Regions from separate parts of the Mesorhizobium sp. M1143 genome, predicted to be linked through region 2. Evidence: predicted binding sites of a transcription regulator. Region 2 holds the regulator's gene; the other holds the start of a gene.
What was found. The regulator LexA, encoded in region 2, represses DNA repair genes until DNA is damaged. The targets are predictions, from matches to a motif close to TGTTCNNNNTGTGTTCNG.
Positions count from the first base shown of each region.

Region 1: the regulator LexA is predicted to act here: its motif matches at 3,643-3,660, upstream of NKH35_RS06270 (YifB family Mg chelatase-like AAA ATPase).

Region 1 covers NZ_JAMYMJ010000005.1:89,695-97,305, reverse strand. The annotation lists gene NKH35_RS06295 (GtrA family protein) at 1-58, shown strand, start outside; gene gshB (glutathione synthase) at 139-1,092, shown strand; gene NKH35_RS06285 (glycosyltransferase family protein) at 1,185-1,763, opposite strand; gene NKH35_RS06280 (glycosyltransferase family 2 protein) at 1,838-2,365, opposite strand; gene NKH35_RS06275 (glycosyltransferase) at 2,442-3,506, shown strand; gene NKH35_RS06270 (YifB family Mg chelatase-like AAA ATPase) at 3,755-5,287, shown strand; gene NKH35_RS06265 (malate synthase G) at 5,496-7,611, opposite strand, start outside.
Region 2 covers NZ_JAMYMJ010000025.1:59,630-67,240, forward strand. The annotation lists gene kynU (kynureninase) at 95-1,342, opposite strand; gene NKH35_RS18090 (GntR family transcriptional regulator) at 1,511-2,275, shown strand; gene lexA (transcriptional repressor LexA) at 2,481-3,278, shown strand; gene NKH35_RS18100 (ComEC/Rec2 family competence protein) at 3,272-5,728, opposite strand; gene arr (NAD(+)--rifampin ADP-ribosyltransferase) at 5,835-6,251, opposite strand; gene gltX (glutamate--tRNA ligase) at 6,713-7,611, shown strand, end outside.

The sequences.
Region 1 (7,611 bases), on a different contig from region 2:
GCTGGTCGCCATGGCGCTGTCCTTCCTCGGTTACTCCCGGCTGGTCTTCGACCGGTAAAGGTCTGGGCCAAGCAAGCGCGATTGGCAGAAGCCGCCAAGTTCCGTATATCGGCGACAGAGCCCGCTGGAGACCAGAAGATGCCCCTGAAGATCGCCGTCCAGATGGACCATGTCTCCACCGTCTCGATCGCCGGCGACACGTCCTTTGCGCTGTCGCTGGAGGCGCAGCGGCGCGGCCACCAATTGTTCCACTACACGCCCGACCGGCTGTCGATGCTGGGCGGCAAGGTGTTTGCCCGCATCGAAGAGATGAAGCTCCGTGACGAGAAGGGCAATCATTATACGCTGGGCGACAAGGTGCGCACCGACCTGTCGGAGATGGATGTGATCCTGCTGCGCCAGGATCCGCCCTTCGACATGAATTACATCACCACCACGCATATTCTGGAGCGCATTCACCCGAAGACATTGGTCGTCAACGACCCGGCCTGGGTGCGCAACAGCCCGGAAAAGATCTTCGTCACCGAATTCCCCGATCTGATGCCCGAAACGCTGATCACCAAGGATCCCCAGGAGGTCGCGGCCTTCCGCAAGGAATTCGGCGACATCATCGTCAAGCCGCTCTATGGCAATGGCGGCGCCGGCATCTTCCATCTCAAGGAAGACGATCGCAACCTCGCCTCACTGCTCGAAATGTTCGCCCAGCTGTCACGCGAGCCGTATATCGTCCAGCGCTATCTGAAGGATGTGCGTAAGGGCGACAAGCGCATCATCCTGATCGACGGCGAGGCGGTCGGCGCCATCAACCGCGTGCCGGCCGACCACGATTCTCGCTCCAACATGCATGTCGGCGGCCGCGCCGAAAAGACCGAGCTGACGGAACGCGAACGCGAAATCTGCGCCCGCATCGGCCCATCGCTGAAAGAACGCGGCTTCATCCTGGTCGGCATCGACGTGATCGGCGACTACATGACCGAGATCAACGTGACCTCGCCAACCGGCGTGCGCGAAGTGCAGCGTTTTGGCGGCGCCGATATCGCCAGCCTGTTCTGGGACGCGGTGGAGGAAAAGCGGCGGAATTCGACCGCGTAGTGTGCGTTGCTACGGAGGACTTTGGTGGGTCCAGAGAAGCATCGAAAGATGCTCTTTATCGGGTAAGACTGCCGAGCAAGCGGCTCATCAGATCAAACTATGTCCCGGAAGCGCCGAGGCCTCAGTTTCGGAGGAAGGAGACCGATAAGTCTGGTCTGCAATTTTCGCTGTGGTGTTGCCCAGTCTTTCAGCAGAAAACCCGCATCGGAGTTCTTTTCCAGCAATGCAAAAGCCGCAGACAGTCCGATCAGGTCGACCAAGGTCCTGCGCATTGAGTGGCGGGAGATTAAATGCGCCAGTCCCGGCGCCACTTCGCACCAACGATTGGCCAGTGCCCGCCGTATCGCTATTTCAGTATCAGGCGACATCCTGCCGAGGCCAACTCCGGTACCCAGGATGCGCCCGTCCGCCCAGCCATTGCCGCCGTGAAGCCGATAACTGCCAAGAGCCCGCCCAATCCTCACGGTTCCGCCGATCATATGGGCGGCACGAGCCATATAACCATCGGCACATATCTTTATTTCGTCCGGATCGGATGGACGCATGATTTCAAGCGGAGCTCGACGAAACATCATCCCCGATGTGGTTGACCAAAACCAACCCACGGTACCCCGATCAATAAATAATAATGTCGGGTCAGCTTCGGTGTCGACATGCAGGTAGCCGCTCATTTTCGGCATCGATCGCGGGTCGTTCAGGTGGAATACGGGATGACCGCCCGCAAGCAGGTTGCCGGCCGTATCTATCACCACCTCATCGGAGCTCGACATTGCCGCGATACGGTTTGGCTGAGATGCGCTCTCACATGGCATTCTATGAAGTCAGGATGCCAAGCATCGTCACCGTCAAGAAAGGAGATCAGGGGCCCGGCTGTCGCGTCAAGCCCGGTCATCATTACTGTCAACTGCCCGCCATTTTGCAGTCGGGGCAGAAAGCGGAAACGACTGTCGCCAAGCTGGGACAGACACTCTTCAATCCTTCGGCGGGAACCGTCGGTCGAAAAATCATCGACCACCACGCATTCGAACGCAGTGTATGTCTGCGCCGCTACGGATCGGATCGCAGTGTCGATGAATGCCTCTTGATTGAAACAGCCTACGCAAACGGATACGGTTGGTAGCGCGATGTGAGAACCAGCTCCGCTTGGGACGATGTTTTCTTTCAAGAGGCGCTTCTCCGTACACCAGTTTTGATCGCCTGAGATATTCCGTCGATCAAATGGCGGTGTTTCTTTGCCAAATTTCTCTCTATCGAAGCGAGTTTTTCTCCGCACTCAAGATCGCAATTGCCGCATGTTGACCCTACAGCACGGGTATCGCCCTCCTACCAAATTCGAGATTGTCAGAGCCATGCTGCGTCATGGCCACAACCTCAGAAAAGGGCACCCTTCCGCGAAGTCGCAACCTGCTCTTCAGGCCAGTTTGCTGTCGGACGATCCGTTCATATCCTATTCGGGAATGTCCGGTACGCCGCTCGGATTAGCAAGTCATATGCCTTTCCGTCCACGCAGCCACCGCGCCTGGTTTCTCATCTCGCCAACCTGGTCCATCGAAAACAGTGCTAGCGTCAAAACCATCCGGACCTATGCCGTTCTGCATAGACTCAAGAACCCCCGTCACTCGCTAATCTTCCTATCCAACACTCAGGCAGAGGCTGATCTGTTGAACCAGTCCGGCGAGGCCGCCGTCCTGCACAACAAGACGTCAACAACCTCCGAACACATATTCAGGCCTCTCGATGACGTCCCTGTAGAATTTGATGCAATCTACAATGCGCAACTGGCTCCGTGGAAGCGCCATGACTTGTCGCTTGGCATCCAGCGTTGCGCATTTGTCTTCTATCGAGATTCAAGCGGATCCTCCACGACGGAGTCGGAAAGAGCGCGAATAAATCGGCATAGGGAGCTCGCGCCGCATCACGTCTTTATCAACGAGTTTGACGGCACCGGCAAGCCTGTCCGATTGGCACCGGCTCAGGTGAACACGCATCTAAATCGTGCAGCCGTGGGAATCTGTCTCTCTCACCTTGAAGGACCAATGTTCGCAAGCACGGAATATCTTCTCGCGGGGCTTCCAGTGGTCACGACGCCGAACCATGGCGGCCGAGACCTTTATCTGGATGATGACTATTCGCTTACAATTCCACCCGATCCTCGATCCATCGCGGAGGCTGTCTTAGCGCTGAAGGAGCGACGAATTCCCCGGGATTACATTCGTTCGCAAACTTTGAAACGAATCGAACGAGACCGCGGGCGGTTCATAGACCTTGTAAACGAGATTTTTCTGGAGAGCGGCTCTTCGCGCCGGATCGCCCTGCCTTGGCCTTTCAGATATCCTGTCATGGAGTGGCTTCCACCGCAGGTCGCGATCGATCGATCGCTTTCAGGTTCGGTCGATGCCTTCATCACCGCTTAGAAGCAACACCCTCAGATTGCCGAAGGGCCTAGTCGCCTTGTTAACGCGGTCGAGGAGGCGGAGCAGCCGTTCCATTTTGCTCAACCATCTTCCGTTTTTGCAACCGGCACAGCGCGCTGCAACCACAACGAATGCATGTTCCTGTAATGTTCTTGCCTTGGCCTGAAATCTATGGTTGTCTTGTCCTGACGTCGCTCGCGGTCTGAACCACAAGGCCGAGGCGAGCTGATATCCGGGGGCAGAGCAAGATGGTGGCGCGGGTTCGCACGGTTGCTTTCCAGGGCATCGAGGCCGTACCGGTCGATGTCCAGGTGATGATCGCGCCGGGCAAGGTCGGCATGCAGATTGTCGGCCTGGCCGACAAGGCGGTGGCCGAAAGCCGCGAGCGGGTGCAGGCGGCGCTGCACGCTTCGGGCCTGTCAATGCCGTCGAAGAAGGTGACGGTCAACCTGGCGCCTGCCGACCTGCCCAAGGAAGGGAGCCATTACGACCTGCCGATCGCGCTCGGCCTGATGGCGGCACTCGGCGCCATTCCGGGCGATATGCTGGCGTCTTATGTCGTGCTGGGTGAATTGTCGCTCGACGGCACCATTGCCGCGGTGGCCGGCGCGCTGCCGGCGGCGATCGGCGCCAATGCCGAGGGAAAAGGCCTGATCTGCCCGTTCGGCTGCGGGCCGGAAGCGGCCTGGGCGGGCAAGGATTTCGACATATTGGCGCCGCGCAGCCTGATTGCCATCGCCAATCATTTTCGCGGCACGCAGGTGCTGTCGCGGCCCGAGCCCGGCATCCATGTCTCGGCGCGCGACCTGCCCGACCTCTGCGACATCAAGGGCCAGGAAAGCGCCAAGCGGGCGCTGGAAGTGGCGGCGGCCGGCGGCCACAATCTGTTGATGGTCGGGCCTCCCGGCTCGGGAAAATCGATGCTGGCGCAGAGGCTGCCTTCAATTCTGCCGCCACTGGCACCGAAGGAACTTCTTGAAGTCTCGATGATCGCCTCGGTGGCCGGCGAGCTCGGCGAAGGCAAGCTCACCGACCGGCGGCCGTTCCGCGCCCCGCACCATTCGGCTTCGATGGCGGCAATGGTCGGCGGCGGCATCAGGGCGCGGCCGGGCGAAGTATCGCTTGCCCATAACGGCGTCCTGTTCCTCGACGAGTTTCCCGAATTCACGCCGCAGACCTTGGATGCGTTGCGCCAGCCGCTGGAGACCGGCGACTGCATGATCGCGCGCGCCAACCACCGCGTCACCTATCCAGCGCGCATCCAGCTGGTAGCGGCGATGAACCCGTGCCGTTGCGGCATGGCCGGCGAGCCCGGCTATCGCTGCCTGCGCGGTGAACGCTGCCGCACCGACTACCAGGCGCGCATCTCAGGCCCGCTGCTCGACCGCATCGACCTCAGGATCGAGGTACCGGCTGTCTCGGCCGCCGACCTGATCCGGCCCGACCGGGCGGAGAAGAGCGCGGCGGTCGCCCAGCGCGTGGCGCGCGCCCGCACCATCCAGCGCGAGCGGTTCGAGCGGCTGGGCGTCACAAGCGCCACCACCAACGCCCATTGCTCGCCTTCTGTTATCGAGGACATCGCCGCGCCGGATGCAGCCGGCCTGTCGCTGCTTAAAGATGCCAGCGAGAAACTCGGCTTTTCTGCGCGCGCCTATCACCGCGTGCTTAAAGTGGCGCGCACACTGGCCGACCTCGACGCCAGCGAAACCGTCGGCCGCATTCACCTGGCCGAGGCGATTTCCTACCGCATGATGTCGGAGCGGGTGGCGCAGGCGGCGTAACCCTCCCCCCTTGAGGGGAAGGTGACCGCGAAGCGGCCGGGTGGGGTCGCCGAAGAATGCTCGATCTTTTTTTTGAAGCCGAGCCGAGAAAGGGCCTCTGCGATGACATTGCTTGTAGTGCCGTCCGAAGGGAGTCGCCGCACTTCACGCAGGACCCCACCCGGCCCTTCGGGCCACCCTCCCCTCAAGGGGGAGGGAAACGCAGGCGCTAATTCGCCCGCTCTTTCGCCTTCAGCTCCAGCCTCCGCGCGTGAAGCACCGGCTCCGTATAGCCGTTCGGCTGCTCGCGACCCTTGAACACCAGGTCGCAGGCGGCGTGGAAGGCGATGGAATTGTCGAAATCGGTGGCCATCGGGCGGTAGAGCGGGTCGCCGACATTTTGGAGGTCGACGATCGCTGCCATGCGCCGCAGCGAATCCATCACCTGAATTTCGGAGCAAACCTTGTGGTGCAGCCAGTTGGCGATGTGCTGCGAGGAGATGCGCAGCGTGGCGCGGTCTTCCATCAGGCCGACATCGTTGATGTCGGGCACTTTCGAGCAGCCGACGCCCTGGTCGATCCAGCGCACGACATAGCCCAGAATGCCTTGCGCATTGTTGTCGAGCTCGCGCTGGATCTCGTCGGGGGTCCAGTTCGGCCGCACCGCCACCGGCACCGACAATATATCATCGAGCTTCGCCTTCGGCCGGCTCTTCAGCGCCGCCTGGACGGCGTGGACATCGACCTTGTGATAGTGCGTGGCGTGCAGCGTCGCCGCTGTCGGCGACGGCACCCAGGCGGTGTTGGCGCCGGCCTTGGGATGGGCGATCTTCTGTTCCAGCATCGCCGCCATCAGATCCGGCATCGCCCACATGCCCTTGCCGATCTGGGCATGACCGGCGAGCCCGCATTCGAGCCCGATGTCGACATTCCACGCCTCATAGGCGGAGATCCAGGCGGCCTGCTTCATGTCGCCCTTGCGGATCATCGGCCCGGCTTCCATCGAGGTGTGGATCTCGTCGCCGGTGCGGTCGAGGAAGCCGGTGTTGATGAACACGACGCGCTCCTTGGCGGCGCGGATCGCCTCCTTCAGGTTGACGGTGGTGCGCCGCTCCTCGTCCATGATGCCCATCTTGATGGTGTTTGCCGCCATACCGAGCAGCGCTTCGACGCGGTCGAAAATCTCGACTGCGAAGGCGACTTCCTCCGGCCCATGCATCTTCGGCTTCACCACATACATCGAGCCCGTGCGGGAATTCATCCGACGCCCGTTGGCGCCGACATCGTGCAGCGCGATCAGCGCCGTCATCGCCGCATCCAAGATGCCTTCCGGCACCTCGTTGCCATCGCGGTCGAGGATGGCCGGATTGGTCATGAGGTGACCGACGTTTCGCACCAGCATCAGCGAGCGGCCAGGCAAGCTCAGCGCGCCACCACTGGGCGCGGTCCAGGCGCGGTCCGGATTGAGCTTGCGCGTGAAGGTTTTGCCGCCCTTGCTGATTTCCTCCGCCAGATCGCCCTTCATCAGGCCGAGCCAGTTGCGGTAGACGATGACCTTGTCCTCGGCATCCACCGCCGCGACCGAATCCTCGCAGTCCTGGATGGTGGTCAGCGCCGATTCCAGGATCACGTCGGCAATGCCGGCCGGGTCGGTGCGGCCGATCTGGTTGGTGCGGTCGATGAGGATCTCGATGTGCAGGCCGTTCTGGACCAGCAGGATGGCTTCCGGGTTGGCACCGTCGCCGCGATAGCCGGCAAATTGTTTCGGGTTGGCCAGCGTGGTGCCGCCGGCGCCGGCGCCGAGCCGCAAGGTGCCACCCGAAACCGTCAGCCCGTTCACGCCGGCCCATTTGCCCGAGGTGAGCGGCACGGACTCGTCCAGAAAACTCCTCGCCCAGGCAACCACCTTGGCGCCGCGCACGGGGTTGAAGCTTTTACCCTTCTCGGCGCCACCGGTCTCGGCAATGGCGTCGGTGCCGTAGAGCGCATCGTAGAGCGAGCCCCAGCGGGCATTGGCGGCGTTGATCGCATAACGCGCATTCATCACCGGCACCACCAGCTGCGGCCCGGCAACGCTGGCGATCTCGGGGTCGACATTGTCGGTCGACACGGAGAAGGCCAGCCCTTCGGGCACGAGATAGCCGATCTCACGCAAGAAGGTTTTGTAGGCCTCCATGTCGATGGCCGCGCCATTGGCGCGGTACCAGGCGTCGATCTGTTCCTGCATGGCGTCGCGTTTGGCCAACAGCGCCCGGTTCTTCGGCGCGAGATCATGGACGATGGACGAAAAGCCGTTCCAGAAGGCGTCGGCGGCAATACCGGTCCCCGGCAGCGCTTCGCCGACA
Region 2 (7,611 bases):
GTTTAACGGAAACGGCGAAATGCTCTAGCTCTTTGATTGACGCAATTTCGGACGGAAAACCGCTTCACACTTTTCCTGAAATTGCTCTGGTTTCTCACGTAACCGCGGTCTTCACCGCGAAGCGGGCGTCCTGCCAGGCGCCGGTGCGCAGAATATCCTCCAGGACTTCGACCGCCTGCCAGACATCGCCATATCCGACATAGAGCGGCGTGAAGCCGAAACGGATGGTCGACGGCGCCCGGAAATCGCCGATCACGCCGCGCTCGATCAGCGCGCGCATCACCTGATAGCCATGCGGATGGAGGAACGACACCTGGCTGCCGCGCTGGCTGCCGTCGCGAGGACTTTCCAGTTCAAGCCGGTAGGCGCCGCATCTGGCTTCGACGAGCTGGATAAACAGGTCGGTCAGCGCGATGCTTTTTCTGCGCACCGCCGCCATATCGACGTCGTTCCAGATATCGAGCGCGCCCTTGAGCGCCCGCATCGACAGCACCGGCTGCGTTCCGCACAGGAAGCGGCGAATGCCGCTGCCGACGGCAAAGCCCTGCTCGAAGGCAAAGGGCCGCGCATGGCCCCACCAGCCGCTGAGCGGCTGGCTGATATCACCATGGTGGCGCTCGGCCGCGTAGATGAAGGCCGGCGAGCCCGGGCCGCCATTGAGGTATTTGTAGGTGCAGCCGACGGCGAAATCGGCATTGGCACGGTCAAGTTCGACCGGCAAGGCGCCGGCCGTGTGGCAGAGATCCCAGATGATCAGCGCGCCGGCGTCATGTGCCTTGCGCGTCAGCGCCGCCATGTCGCGCAACTGGCCGGATTTGTAGTTGACGTGGTTGACCAGGATGACGGCAACGCTGTCGTCGATCAGCTCCTCGATTGCGGCCGCGTCGACGCCCTCCAGCCGCAGCCGCGTTCCCGGCCGGGTCGAGGCGACGCCTTCGGCCATGTAGAGGTCGGTCGGGAAACTGTCGCCCTCGGCAACGATGACCGACCGATCCGGCCGCATGCCGAGCGCTGCGTGCAGCAGCTTGTAGATGTTGATCGAGGTTGTGTCGCAGACCACCGTCTGCCCATCAGCCGCGCCGATCAGTCGCCCGAGCTGATCTCCGAGTTCCACCGGCATGTTGAACCAGCCGGCGGTGTTCCAGGCGCGAATGAGGTCGTGCGCCCATTCCTGCGTGGCGGCCTGCTGCAGTTCGCTGAAGACGACCGCTGACGCGGCGCCCAGGGAATTGCCGTCGAGATAAATCACGCCTTGCGGCAAGACAAAGCGTTCACGCATGGAGCGCAGCGGATCGGCGGCATCCATTGCTTCGATTGTAGCGAGATCGGGTGTCGTGCTCATGATCCGGCGCCCCTCCATGGACAAACGCGCGCGGCGGAGCCTGCCGCCCAAACATGCCGGCGATCTTGAGTGGTCGCCCTTGAACTGTCAAACATTATATATAATTCACCCATTGAAAGGCTTTGATATATAATGATCCGCCCGAGCGTTTATGTCTGATGGATCACGATGCTGGATGACGAGCAGACCTCGAAGACGGAAGTGGCCTATCGCCTGCTCAGGCGCGATATTCTTGCGACCCGGCTGGCGCCTGCCGCGCCGTTGAAGCTGAGCACGCTGCGCAACACCTACGGCATCGGCTGGACGCCGTTGCGCGAGGCGCTGTCGCGGCTGGAGGCGGAACGGCTTGTGACCGCCATCAGCAACCGCGGGTTTGCGGTCGCTCCCGTCTCTCGGGCGGAGCTCGAGGATTTGGCGCGTGCGCGGCTGGTGGTCGAACTGCCCCTGCTGGTGGAATCGATCGAGAAGGGCGACCGTGAGTGGGAAGACGCGGTCGTTGCCGCCCACTATCGTCTCTCACGGTGCGGGTCTGTTCTCGACGATCCATCGGATGATGCGGTCGACGCGTGGTACGAAAAACACGATGCCTTCCATGCGGCGCTGCTCAGTGCCGCGACATCCAGCTGGCTGCTGCGCTTCAATGCAACGATTTCCGACCAATTGCATCGCCATCACCGCTTTCTGGGTCTGGCCCCGACGCTGCGCGCCGCCGCCGGCCGCACGGACGGACACCGGAAGGCCGTGGCGGCCCTGCGCGACGCCGTGGCGATCGAACACCATACCGCCCTGATGGAAGCGGCCCTCGATCGCGACGTCGAACGTGCGAAAACTCTGATGACCGCTCACATCGGCTACACGCTGCGGGTCTATGCCCAGAGAGAACCCCGCGCGGATGCTGCGCAGCCCCGTCCGAAAAGGAAGCGGCGATCGTAGCCGACGACGCAGGGCACTTTGTCTTCGTTTCACCCCGTTGCTGGCAACTGGGCGCAGGCGGCGCTCGCAGCGCCGAACGTTACGCTGAACAAAACGTCAACACATTCATTAAACTTTAAAAGGTTGCGGAACACAACTGGAACAGATAGTGTTTGTTCTGGGTTTGTTTTTTCTGATTCTGGTTTCAGAACCCTTGGGGGCCGCGATGCTGACGCGCAAACAACATGAGCTTCTGATGTTCATCCATGAACGCCTGAAGGAGAGCGGAATCCCGCCGTCCTTCGACGAGATGAAGGAAGCGCTCGACCTCGCCTCCAAGTCCGGCATCCACCGCCTGATCACGGCGCTTGAGGAGCGCGGTTTCATTCGCCGGCTGCCGAACCGGGCGCGCGCGCTGGAAGTGCTGCGGCTGCCCGACTCGATCGCACCAGGCCTCAACGCGGCGAGGAAGTTTTCGCCGAGCGTCATTCAGGGCAGTCTTGGTCAAGCCGGCCAAGGGCAAGGCGGCCAAGGACAAGGCGGGATGGGCCAAGGCGGGATGGGCCAAGGCGGTCTCGGCCGCCAGATCAAGGCGGGCTCGCCGTCGCGTTCGATGTCTGCCGGCAATGACGATGCCGTTTCCGCGATTTCAATCCCGGTGATGGGACGCATCGCCGCCGGCGTGCCGATCGACGCCATCCAGCATCAGACCCATTCGATCTCGGTGCCGCCCGACATGATCATGGGCGGTGAACACTACGCGCTCGAGGTCAAGGGCGATTCGATGATCGAGGCCGGCATTTTCGATGGCGACACGGTCATCATCCGCAATGCCGACACAGCCAGCCCCGGCGAGATCGTGGTGGCGTTGGTCGACGATGAGGAAGCGACCCTGAAACGCTTCCGCCGCAAGGGCGCCTCGATCGCCCTGGAAGCCGCCAACCCGGCCTACGAGACCCGCATTTTTGGACCGGACAGGGTGAAGGTGCAGGGCAAGCTTGTCGGATTGATCCGGCGCTACTGAGCCGGCTTGGGTTTGTACTTTTCACGCTGGTTGTAAGGCGGCAGGCCGCGCGCGTCGCGGGAGAAGCGGCGTTGCTCGTGCCAGGGGCGATACGGCTTGTCGACGGCGAACCGGATGGTTGGCGCTGCCGCTGCCGATTGCGGATCGAAGAAGACGGCGGCGCTGCCGTCGCGGGCCAGCTGTTTCTTCGTCACGACCAGGACCAGCGGGTCGCGGCACGGATTGTAGGCGGTGGCGTCATCGATGACGATCAGGCTCGCGAAGGCACAGGCCGGCCGCGCCGTCTTGCGGTCTTTCGCAAGAGCTACAATGGCTCCGGAAGGGTGTCGAGCGATACAGAGATCGCCGGTGCAATAGAAGGGCGAGCCGGGCGGCAGATCGAGCGGATCGAGATCGAACCGCGTATCTGTTGCCTCGAAAATCTCGGGCGGGATAATGGTTTCGGCCCGCAGCGCCCGTTTCCAATTGTCCGTGGTGAATTCGTTGGAGCGTTCGCGGTTGAGGGCGAGTTCGCCGCCACCGATCTGCATGGCCACCAAATGTGCGTCCTCGGATATGAGCACGTCGGGCGTAAGCACCTGCGGCACCGTCAACAGGCCGGCCAGCGCGAAAGGCACGGCCGCCAGCCTGAGCCAGGTGGTGGCCATGGTGGCGATGACGAGGGCGACTGCCACCAACAGCACCGAGCGGATGGAGATCAGCCCGACGGCGTCGACCGGCGAGCGCTCGGAAATCCAGGCCGATATAGCGATCATCGCCATCAGACCCTTGCCCATCACATAGAGGAACGGCCCGTCGGCGCCGAACGGCATCGCCAGTGCGCTGAGCACGGCAAAGGGCATGACGATCAACGAAACAATCGGCATCACGGCCAGATTGGCGATCAGGCTGAGCGGCGACACACGCTGAAAATGCCAGATGGCGAACAGCAAGGTTGCACTGCCGGCGATGATCGAGGTCATGGCGAGGCCGCCCATGGCCAGCGCGAATTTTCGCGACAGGAAGCCGACGAAGGAGCGCTTTGCCAGCGGCGTTCTCACCTTGTCGGCGCGGTAATCGGCCCAGCCGGCATAGGCGCCGACAAGGGCGGCGGTGGCGGCAAACGACATCTGGAAGCTGGGACCGACCACCTCGTGCGGCGACACCAGGATGACGGCAATGGCGGAGATCGCCAGATTGCGCATGGTGAGTGCGGCGCGATCAAACAGCACGGCGACAAGCATGACCGCCAGCATGATGAAGCTGCGCTCGGCGGCAACCACGACGCCTGAAATAACGAGATAGGCGGCGATCGAGACAAGCGCTGCCGCGGCCGCATATTTCTTCACCGGCCGGCGCGAAGAGAAAACGGGAAACAGCGCAAAGGCGCCACGCAGCAACGCCATGATGGTGCCGGCAACCAGCGCCATGTGCAGGCCGGAGATGGAGATGATGTGGTAGATGCCGGTGCGCCGCATCGCTTCGTTGACCTCGTCCGGGATGCCGGCGCGCACGCCGACAATCAGCGCCGCGGCAATCTCGCCTTCGGCGCCGCCGATCTTGCCCCTGATATGGTCGGCAATGTTTTCGCGCGCGTTCTCGATTGCCGAGGAGAGCCGTGCGGTCAGCGGCGGCGGTCCCTGCGTAGCAATGGTTTTCGGATTGCCGAGAAAGAAGCCGCTGCCGCCGATACCGGTGAAATAGCTGTCGAAGGAGAAATCGTAGCTCTCCGGCCGCACCGGACCGGTCGGCGGCAACAGCCTGGCATAGCCGGTGATCAGGGAGCCGGCGGTCATATCGGCGGGAACGGTCCGCGCCGAGAGCCTGACCCGCTCCGGGGCGTAGCGCAGCTCGGGGTAAGCGGTCGAAACCACGTCGAGCGTCAGCCTGATGCGGCCGCTTTCCATCTGTTCGAGACTGACGACGCGGCCGGTCAGCCGTGTCTGAATCTCGGAGCCGAGCATCTGCGTTCCGGCGCGCCAGGTCTCGACCTTGGCGGCGACGACGCCGAGCGCGCACAGCATCGCGGCCATGCAGAACAGATGCGTCCTCGGCCGCGATCGCGTGGCGACAGCGCAACATGTCGCCAGCACCACAATGGCGATTGGCTGCGCAAAGCCCGGCTCGCCGGCCAGCGAGAAGTAGACGATGACGCCGGCTGCCAGGAAAACCGGGACCAGCAGGAAGGCGACGCCCCGGTCGAGCTCCGTGTCGGCAGCCACGGCAAGGCTGCGGCGGAGCGCGGGCCATGACGGGCGGCGAAGCCGTCTGCGCAGTCGGGCGATAGATCCGGGCGCTGTGACTTGCGCCGGCAACGCGTCACCGGGCAGCGCGGGCGCTATGCCGGGATGCGGCTCAGGCAGCGCGAGGGGCAGCGGCTCGGCATAGGGACTATCGGCAAACAGCGAGCGTTCGCTGACGCTTGCCTCGCCGCCTTCGCCTTCCTTCGTGCCCCGGCCACGTCCAGCCATCGGGTCTGCCCCTTGCGCCCCAGACCTCCTATGCTACATGAACGCGCAAAGCGCGAAAGTCCGTGCGGTCGCATCCACCGCGCCGGAATTGACCCGCCAAGGACGCTCAATCCTCAATCATATCCCGGCCCTCCGCCCTCAGGCGAGCAAGCCCATCGTGCATTGCCTTCAATTGTTCCGGTGTATGACCCTGCCATTCAGCGAGCTCCCCCAGGATGAGCAACGGATCACGGGAGCGGTAGGATTTCGTCGGATTGCCGGGAAATTTTTTATCGGTCAGGTTAGGGTCATCCATAAAAAACCCTGTCGGCTTTACGATGTAAATCCTTTGACGACCGTCACCCGTTGCAAGCTCTGCTCCCCAGATGGCGGCTTCCAGTGTCTGGGTGAAATAGATCCATGACAGTGGTTTACCTCTGAAATTGGAAGGGTGGCCGACGCTCAGCAGATCCCCGGGTTTCAAATCCGCCCGGGTACCATGGTAGAACGGATCACCCTCCGTATGGTCGGCGTTGCTGGTCATCGGGAGCCCTTCTTTCAATCATTCCTCCTTCGTGGCGAGACCGGACCGCACACAGTTGCTGTGTTCACGATAATGATTGCAGAAGGTCAATATGCGTGACCAAGCCAACGCTGTCACGGCGGCGTTGTAGTCGGGCAGTGCCGCATTCGTGAAGAAATGTCCGCTCGTCAGAGGGGGCTACCACCGTCGCAGCGATGTTCCAGGCACTGTGACGGACGCTGCAGCCGAATGAAACCCAGACATTGACGCTGCTGCCAAATGAGGTTGCGCGGAGGTGCGAACAGATTTTGTGCTACAAGGCTCCGGCGCCCGTTGACGCAACCGATAATTGCCGACGTGCCCCGGCCTCGTCCAGCCATCGGGTCTGCCCCTTGCGCCCCAGACCTCCTATGCTACATGAACGCGCAAAGCGCGAAAGTCCGCGCGATCACGCCCCGCTTTCCAAACTTCCCGAGAGTTCCATGTCCGACACGGTCGTCACCCGTTTTGCCCCCTCGCCCACCGGCTATCTGCATATCGGCGGCGCGCGCACGGCGCTGTTCAACTGGCTGTACGCCAAGCACACCGGCGGCACGATGGTGCTGCGCATCGAGGACACCGACCGCGAACGCTTCAACGAGGCGGCGACACAGGCCATTCTGGATGGGCTGACCTGGCTCGGCCTTTCCTGGGACGGTGAGGCCATATCGCAGTTCGAGCGCGCGCCGCGCCACCGTGAGGTGGCCGAGGAGCTGGTGCGCCTGGGCAAGGCCTATTACAGCTACGAGACGCCTGCCGAGCTCGAGGCGATGCGCGAGGCCGCACGCGCCAAGGGCCTGCCGCCTCGCTACAACGGCCAGTGGCGCGATCGTGCCCCCTCGGAGGCGCCTCCCGGCGTCAAGGGCGCCATCCGCATCAAGGCGCCGACCGAGGGCGAAACCGTGGTGCACGACCGTGTGCAGGGCGAGGTGCGCTTCCCCAACAAGGACCTCGACGATTTCATCATCCTGCGCTCGGACGGCAACCCGACCTACATGCATGCCGTCGTCGTCGACGACCATGACATGGGCGTCACCCACATCATCCGTGGCGACGACCATCTGACCAACGCCGCGCGCCAGACGGTGATCTACAACGCGATGGGCTGGGACGTGCCGTCGATGTCGCATATCCCGCTGATCCACGGCGCCGACGGCGCCAAGCTGTCGAAGCGGCACGGCGCACTTGGTGTCGAGGCTTATCGCGCCATGGGCTATCTGCCCGAGGCACTGCTCAACTATCTGGCAAGGCTCGGCTGGAGCCATGGCGACGACGAGATCATGTCGATCAAGGACATGATTTCGTGGTTCGACATCGGCGATGTCAACAAGGGTGCGGCGCG